2 regions of the Arthrobacter sp. 2MCAF15 genome follow, and region 1 is predicted to be linked to the other one. Evidence: riboswitches for the same ligand, from Rfam matches in the RefSeq annotation. Region 1 holds a riboswitch; the other holds the start of a gene.
The links. A riboswitch is a leader RNA that binds a small molecule or an ion and turns the genes downstream of it on or off. The one in region 1 is predicted to bind thiamine pyrophosphate.
Positions count from the first base shown of each region.

Region 2: it holds a riboswitch for thiamine pyrophosphate, as region 1 does, so the genes downstream of both, AB4089_RS07985 (bifunctional hydroxymethylpyrimidine kinase/phosphomethylpyrimidine kinase) here and thiO (glycine oxidase ThiO) in region 1, are expected to answer to the same signal.

Region 1 covers NZ_JBFRGZ010000001.1:64,889-69,130, reverse strand. Annotated here, with positions in the region: gene AB4089_RS00320 (thiazole synthase) at 1-465, opposite strand, end outside; gene thiS (sulfur carrier protein ThiS) at 471-707, opposite strand; gene thiO (glycine oxidase ThiO) at 704-2,041, opposite strand; TPP riboswitch at 2,035-2,155, opposite strand; gene AB4089_RS00305 (thiamine phosphate synthase) at 2,182-2,889, shown strand; gene AB4089_RS00300 (ferritin-like fold-containing protein) at 3,004-3,675, opposite strand; gene AB4089_RS00295 (RNB domain-containing ribonuclease) at 3,717-4,242, shown strand, end outside.
Region 2 covers NZ_JBFRGZ010000005.1:73,880-78,121, reverse strand. Annotated here, with positions in the region: gene rpmA (50S ribosomal protein L27) at 86-349, opposite strand; gene rplU (50S ribosomal protein L21) at 411-719, opposite strand; gene AB4089_RS07985 (bifunctional hydroxymethylpyrimidine kinase/phosphomethylpyrimidine kinase) at 1,089-2,723, opposite strand; TPP riboswitch at 2,706-2,803, opposite strand; gene AB4089_RS07980 (Rne/Rng family ribonuclease) at 2,948-4,242, opposite strand, start outside.

The DNA.
Region 1 (4,242 bases):
AAGCACGGGGTCGTCGTTGGTGTAGGCGAAGACCTTGAATCCGCGGGCGACAAGCTGTTCGGTTGCGTCCACGAGTTCGACGGCGTCCGGCAGCAAGGTGTGCTCATCGGCAATGACTTCGAGTTTGACCCAGTCCGTTTCCAGGGCTTCGCGGGCCAGTTCGGCGGTGAGGATGGCGTCCTTGGCGGTGAAACAGCCAGCCGTGTTGGGCAGCACCCGGATCTGCTGGTCCTCGAGCAGCTGGAACAGCGAGCCCGTCTCCGCCGGCGAATAGCGGCGCATCGCCACCGTGGTCAGCTCAGTTCCGGAGGCAACAAGCGCCGCACCCAGCCCGTCCAGGCTCGGCGCGCCGCCGGTGCCCATGATGAGGCGGGACCCAAGCGCCACGCCGTCGATCACCAACGGATCGGCCACCGCCCCGCGCGCCTGCACGGCCGGTGTTCCTGCCAGTGTGGTCTCGTTCATGCTGGTCATCCTCCCTGGACTGCCGTGACAAGTTCGACGTCGTCGCCGTCGGCGAGCGCCGTGGCGTGCCACTGGCTGCGCGGCACCACTTCGGCGTTGCGGGCCACGGCGACACCGAGTTTCCGGCCGTCGGCGGCCTGGCCGTCGGGGCCGATGCTCCGGCCCGTGAGCTGGCTCACGAGCGTGCTGACGGAGGCGCCGTCGGCGACGCTTTGCTCCGTTCCGTTCAGTCTGATGTTCATGCTGCTTCCTTCTTGGGACTGTCCCCGAACGTGTCCGGGATGCGGGAAAAACGGTCGGGGCGGAAACCGGCCCAGCGCGGGTCCGGCGTCCCGTCCATGAGTTGGCGGCACACGGCGGCAGCCGCCGGGGTGAGCAGGACCCCGTGCCGGAAGAAACCTGTGGCGATGATGAGTCCGGGGACATCCCCGCCGCCCGGGCGGCCGACCCGGCCAAGCAGCGGGGCGTTGTCCGGCGTGCCGGGCCGCGCCCGCGCCGTGGCTTCCAGGAGCTCCAGTTCGGCGACGGCGGGCACCAGCTGCTGCGCGTCCCGCAGCAGCTGGTAGACGCCGCCGGCCGACACCGCCTGCGGATCCGACGGGCCGTCCTCGCGCTGGGTGGCACCAATCACCACGGTCCCGTCCTGGCGGGGCACGATGTACACCGGGACCCCGCGCACCATCCCGCGCACGGTGGCCGTGAGCAGCGGCTGCAGGTGCGCGGGCACGCGGAGCCGGAGGATGTCACCGTAGACGGGCCGCAGCGGCAGTGTGAGCCCGGCGGGCAATTCGCCAAGATCGGCGGCGCCGAGCCCGTTGGCGACCACGGTTTCCGCGGCGCGTACGTTACCGCCGCCATCGAGGCGGACCCCTGCAACGTTGCCGTCCTGCCACAGCAGCCCTGCAGCGCGCCGCCGGATGAAGCTGCCGCGGTCCTCCGCGGCCAGGACGCCGGCAATCCGGGCGATCAGCAGGCGGGGATCCACCTGGTGGTCGGCCGGGATGTCGAAGGCACACGAGATGCCGGGGCTCAGCAGGGGCTCCCGGCCCCGTGCCTCGCGCACTGTCAGCGGTTCCACGCTGAGGCCGCAGGCTTTCTGGACTTCCCTCAGGTCCGCGAGCGCGCGCCGGTCCGCCGCGTCCGCCCCGACGGCGAGCGTCGGCGTCGTCAAATACCCGGTACCCGCCCGGGAGTCCTGGCCAACGGGACCGGCGTCGAGCCCGGCCGCGAATCCGGGCCACAGCCGGGAAGACTCGAGCATCAGCTCCAGCAGCTGCTCCTCCTGGTAGTGCAGCTCGCTGACGGGGGCGAGCATGCCGGCCGCGGCCCAGCTCGCTCCGGTGCCGGGAGAATCATCGATCAGGACCACGGACCGGCCCGCGCGGCTGGCCTCGAAGGCGATGCCGTGGCCGATCACCCCGCCGCCGATCACGGCAACGTCTGCGGTGATGTCCCCTGCGGTGATTCCGTGAGTGGATGCGTCTCCGGTGTAACAATCCCGGGCGGTGGCGTCATCTGCGGCCACGGCTTCACGCGCGGTTTGTGTGCCTACTTGTGTGCCCACTTGTGTGCCCATGAAAAATTCCTTCCCTACGCCGGTACTAGCCGGATCAGGTCAAGCGGTCGGCTCTGACGCCCTCTCAGCCGGGCAGCGGCTCCATGGCTGCTGCGGGCTCCCGCGGTATGCGCCCAGTTTAGAGGAACTAGGCTGGTCCCATGAGCCAGGACCACCTCCACACCACCGCCCGCCTCTACTTGTGCACCGACGCCCGCAGGGACCGCGGCGACTTCGAGGACTTCGTGGACGCCGCCTTCGCCGGCGGAGTGGACATCATCCAGCTGCGCGACAAGTCGCTCGAGGCGGCCGAGGAACTGGAACTCCTGGAGGTCCTGCACGCCGCGGCGCAGCGCCACGGACGGCTGTGGGCCGTCAACGACCGGGCGGACATCGCCTCCCTGTCCGGGGCCCCGGTGTTCCATATCGGCCAGAAGGACATTTCGCTGGACGCAGCCCGCGGCTTCCTGGGCAAAGACGCCGTGATCGGCCTGTCCACCCACACCCCGGAACAGGTGGACGCCGCTGTTGCTGCTTCTCCCAGCCGCAAGGGACTGGACTACTTCTGTGTGGGGCCCGTGTGGGCGACTCCCACCAAGCCGGGGCGCGCCGCCGTCGGCCTCGACCTGGTCCGTTACGCCGCCCAGGCAACCGGCCAGGCGGACGCCGAGGGCGCCGGAAACCCCGACGGCCGGACGGAAAGCCTGTTGCCGTGGTTTGCGATCGGCGGGATCGACCTCGGCAACGTGGAGCAGGTAGTCGACGCCGGCGCCCGGCGGATCGTGGTGGTCCGGGCCATCACCGACGCCGACGATCCGGCCCACGCCGCCGGTGCACTGCTGGCGGCACTGGACGCCGCTGATTCCTGAACGCCGACTCCTGAACGCTGGTTCCTGAACAGGTTCCCCCGCCCTGAACCTGGCCGGCGCCCTGGGCCGTCCCTGGCAGTGAACCCTCGGCCCGGTGAAACCCCCGCCCGGAACCTAGCCGGGGAGCCCCAGTCCTGCCATCCTTCGCGCGTGGTTCGCTGCGAGCTCGGCCGTCAGACCCACCACCAGTGCCCTGGCATCCGCGTCGCCCAGTCCCGACAGCCCGCCCAGGAATGCGTGCTCAAGGCTCACCCGCTGGGCATGGGTCAGGACCTCGCCCAGCAGGCGCCGGGCCCACAGCGCCAGGCGTGACGCCAGCCGGGGGTCATCGGCCAGGGCCGCCTTGAGGCGCTCCTGCAGCACACCCGTGGACTCGCCGGTGGAGCGGACCTGTGCGATCAGCTCCCGGGTCCCGGCGTCGACGTACACGCCGACGGCGCTGTAAAAGTCCGCGGAGACCGTGTCGATCACGTAGGCCTTCATGAGCGCCTCGTACCAGTCCGCCGGGCGTGTGCGCTCATGGAAGAGGTCCACCGAGGGCTGGAACGGCAGCATGGCAGCCTCCGTGTCCAGGCCCATATCCTCGAGCCGTGCCCGGATGAGTTCGTAGTGCTGGAACTCGGCCACCGCCATCCTGCCCAGCACGGCACGGTCACGCAGTGTGGGCGAATATCCGGCACTGGAAGAGAGCCGTTCGAAGGCGGAAAGCTCGCCGTACGCCATCACTCCCAGCAGATCCGCCAGGAAGCTGTTGTAGAGGGCAGGATCCTCCGGAGTTGCGCTCATGATCCAAGACTAATGGCGGAAATCGGGCTACCCTGATTTTCGTGTCCCATCATCGCCTGACCCCCAGTGTCCACGAGCAGCAGAACCAGCTGGCCGGGGCCCTCAAGGCGTTGCGCACTACCCTGGAACTGCCCGGCCCGTTTCCCGAGGACGTGCTGCGCGACGCGGCGGCGGCCGTGGCCGAGCACAAGCTCCCGGACCTGGACCTCACGCACGTCGAGTTCGTGACCATCGACCCGGCATCGTCCACCGACCTCGACCAGGCCCTGTTCATCGAACGGGATGACAAGGGCTACAAGGTGTTCTACGCCATCGCCGACGTCCCGTCGTTTGTCGCCCCGGGCGGGGCGCTCGACGCCGAGACCCGGCGCCGCGGGCAGACCTTCTACACCCCCGACGGCAGGATTCCGCTGCATCCGGAGATCATCAGCGAGGCCGCCGGCAGTCTGCTCGCAGGTCAGCTGTGCTCCGCGTTCGTCTGGGAGTTCGGGCTCGACGCCGCGGCAGAGGTGACATCGGTCCTTGTGCGCCGGGCCCGGGTCCGCAGCCGAGCGAAACTCAGCTACA
Region 2 (4,242 bases), on a different contig from region 1:
CCAAGAGGCCCAAGATGATTGTAATGCGGTTAAAACACCGGTGGAGCGGACCTAATGGCCCGCTCCACCGATTTAGAACTTATTGCTACTCTGCAGCTGCAGCAGCCACGATGTTCACAACGCGACGACCACGGCGGGTGCCGAACTCGACAGCACCGGGGGTCAGGGCGAACAGGGTGTCGTCCCCGCCGCGGCCGACGCCGGCGCCCGGGTGGAAGTGGGTGCCGCGCTGGCGGACGATGATCTCGCCTGCGGAAACTACCTGGCCACCGAAGCGCTTGACGCCGAGGTACTGGGCGTTGGAGTCACGACCGTTGCGAGTGGAACTCGCGCCTTTTTTATGTGCCATTTGAAATGCCTGCCTTCAAAAATTCTGGGAAATCTGCTGGAACCTGAACAGTAACGAAGGGTTACTTGATACCGGTGATCTTGACCTTGGTCAATTCCTGACGGTGACCCTGGCGCTTCTTGTAACCGGTCTTGTTCTTGAACTTCTGGATGACGATCTTCGGACCACGGAGGTCTTCGAGGATCTCAGCCGTAACCGTTACCTTGGCCAGGTCCGCAGCAGCAGACGTGACTTTGTCACCGTCCACCAGGAGCAGTGCGGGCAACTCAAAGGTGCTGCCGGCTCCACCGGGGACGCGGTTCAGGGTAACGAAGTCTCCAACGGAAACCTTCTCTTGGCGGCCGCCTGCGCGGACAATCGCGTACACCACTGGGGAACTCACTTCTCTCGACGTTTATTACTAGATTTGCGTGCGGAACCTGGGGCCAAATTGTTTGGACCGGCTCACGCTGTGCCTCAACGCCGGTGGATTCCCCGGGGGAACCCATGAGCTATCCCCGGAACAAATCCAGTTGAAATTCCAAACGGACAGTTCTCAGGGTCATAACCCAAGTGTTGGCGTAAGCACCGAAGATCTAGAATACGCTAATTTTGCCTTCGGCCGCAAATGAGGCTGGTTCCGGGGGCAGTCCGTGACAGGCGCCACAACGCCTAGACTCTGCGTTCTTGATGTTGTGTTGCCGCAACGACTTCCGGAACCGTGCCCCACCATCCTAGCGGCTGCACAGGCCAGCTCGCGTCAGGCGTGCAGCCGCGGCGCGTCGAAGAAGTCCACTTCGTAGCGTGAGGACTGCCGGAAGGCCAGGGCCATGGCTTCCCGCTCGCCCCCGGATGCCTGCCGGGCCGCCGTGTCCGTGTACGCGATGGCCTGCCGGGTGGCCGCGGCGAAGTCCTCATCGGCGTAGGTCCGCAGCCAGTCGGCGTAGGGATGCCCGGCGGGTGCGCCGCCGGCAAGGAACTCCCGGTGCAGCGTGGAGCCGACCTCGGCGTAGAGCCAGAAGCATGGGAGGGCCGCTGCCACGAGGACCCCGTAGCTGCCGGACACCGAGGCGGCCAACAGGTGATCGACGTAGGACTTCGTTACCGGGCCCAGGGTGGCCGCCGTGGGGCGGGTGCTGAGCCAGGTACGGTGCAGCTCGGACTCGACTTCCAGGCAGGTCTGCGCGGACCTCGCCCAGAACAGCTGCTCGGCCTCGGTGGGGGCGATCGCGGCGGCGCGGGCCAGGACCCGGGAGTAGCCGTTGAGGTAGATGGCGTCCTGGGCGAGGTAGTAGGCGAACTCGTGCTCGGGCAAGGTCCCGTCGGCCAGGCCGCGGATGAAGTCCAGGGCGTAGATGGCGTCAAGATCGGCGGTGGCCCCCGCGTGCAGGGCCGCGGCGAACTCGCCCTCCCCCGGAGCGTGGCCCGCGTCAGCGTCGCCCACATGAGCGTGGCCGACGTGGTGGAAGTGATGGACCGGGCCGTTGCCGGTGCCGACGTCCAGGACCGAGGCTTCGCGGAGTGCGCCCAGCAGCCACGGCTTGACCTCCCGCAGCGCCGCTTCCCAGTCCCCCACCCGGGCCTGCACGGTGGCCATGGCCGAGGACAGGGAGCAGCCTGTGCCGTGGCTGTTGCGCGTGGCGATCCGCGCCCCCGGCACCACCACCGTTTCGGTGCCGAGCAGGCCCCCGGTGTTGACCAGCGCATCCGGGCAGCCGGCGTCGTCGTGCGCGAGCCCGCCCTGGAGGTGTCCGCCCTTGACCAGGACGGTGGCGCCGGTCAGTGCGGCCAGCCGTTTGCCCTGCGCCAGGGCCTCGGCCCAGTCGGCCGCGACGGGTTCCTTGAGCAGGATGCCGAGTTCGGCGAGGTTCGGGGTGATGAGGTCCGCCAGCGGCAGGAGGGCCTGCAGGGCGGCCTCGGCCGATTCCTGCAGGAGCCGGTCACCGCTCGTGGCGACCATCACTGGGTCCAGGACGACGACGGCGGGGCGCACCTTCTCCAGCCAGGTGCGGACGGCGTCGATCACACCGGCGTCGCCGAGCATGCCGATCTTGACGGCGTCAATGTCGATGTCCTCGCTGATGGCGTCCAGCTGGGCCGTGAGGAACGCCGCCGGGGGTACGTGGACGGCGCGCACGCCCTGGGTGTTTTGGGCGGTCAGGGCCGTGATGGCGGCCATGCCGTAACCGCCATTCGCCGCGATGCTTTTTAGGTCGGCCTGGATCCCGGCCCCGCCGGACGGATCGGAGCCCGCAATCGCCAGCACGCGGGGAATGCGCGGCGGCGCGGACGGGCGGACCCCAGAGGGCAAGAAACCGCCGGGCAGAAAACTGCCCGGCTGAAGATCACTGGGCGGCAATTTGGACGGATTGGATTTCGCGGACAAGTCAGACATCCCTTCGCCGGTGCTAACCGGACAGGTTCAACGGGTCTGGATCTCAGCCGGCCCGATGCGCGGCACCCCGTGTCAGTGTTCCAGCCTAGCCGTTGCCACCGGGCTGCCCCGTTAACGCACGTGCGGGCCCGGGCCGAGCGGACGTATTGTTACGCCCGCTCGGCCCGGACCCGCAACCCAACCAGTCGAAGTGACCGGCCGGGGACGTGATCAGCCGCGGATGGCTACAGCTCCGAGGCCGGTACCCCGACGCCGAGGATGATCGGCTCGTTGCCGGCAGGGATGGACGCCCGCTGGGCCGCGGCGGGCGCCTTGGCCTCGTGAACCGACCCTGCCGCGGCCGGACGTGTGGCCTCGCGGTGTTCCACGGAGGTCTCGTTGGCTGCGCCCTGGGCGCGGCTGGCGCTGCGGTTGCGGCGTCCGCGGCGGCCACGAGTCGTCGTGTCCGCTGCCGGTGAAGCCGGGGCTTCCGCGGCGGGCAAGGCTGACGGCGCCTCGGGGGCCGCCGGTGCCTGGGCTGCATCCTGCCTGTCGGCCTGCTTGCCGGCGTCGGCCTCGCCCAGGTTGGCGAAGGCCTCGGTCAGCAGGTCCAGGGTCAAGGCCGGTGCCTGGGTGTCCTCGGCGTGCTCGACGAAGGGCAGGGCAACCTGCTCGCCGCCAAACGTCAGGACGGTCGCGGGACGTCCGGCTGCCTCGTCCGCGGCGGCGAGATGCGTCACGGCGTCGACGGCGGCCTGCCGGGCCCCGGCGTCGCTGGCCGCGGCTGCCTCCCCGTCGTGCAGGTGCGCGGCGTGCGCGGCGGCGGCAATGTTCGCCAGCGCGGCCCGGGTGGCTTCAGCCTTGGCGTGGCGTTCAGCCTCGGTGGGCTCGGCGTGGACGGCCGCGGGCGTGGACGGCGCGGACTCCGGGCCCTGGCCTCCCCTGCCGCGGCGGCGGCTCTTGCGCTCGGTGCGGGCAGCCGGCTGGGCCGCCTCGGTGCGCGGCACATAGTGCTCCGCGGCGACCGTGTTGGCGCGGCGGTGTTCCACGGGCTCGTCATGGGTGACGATGCCGCGGCCCGCGCACGCTTCGCACTGCTCACCGAAGACTTCCAGCAGGCCGGTGCCCATCCGCTTGCGGGTCATCTGCACGAGGCCCAGCGAGGTCACCTCAGCCACCTGGTGCTTGGTCCGGTCCCGGCCCAGGCACTCCACCATGCGGCGCAGCACGAGGTCGCGGTTGGATTCGAGCACCATGTCGATGAAGTCGATCACGATGATGCCGCCGATGTCGCGCAGGCGCAGCTGCCGGACGACTTCCTCGGCCGCTTCCAGGTTGTTCTTGGTGACGGTTTCCTCGAGGTTGCCGCCGGAGCCGGTGAACTTGCCGGTGTTGACGTCCACCACGGTCATGGCTTCGGTGCGGTCGATCACGAGGGACCCGCCAGAGGGCAGGAAGACCTTGCGGTCCAGGGCCTTGTGGATCTGCTCGTCGATGCGCCAGGCCGCAAAGATGTCCGTGTCCTTGGTCCACTTCTCGA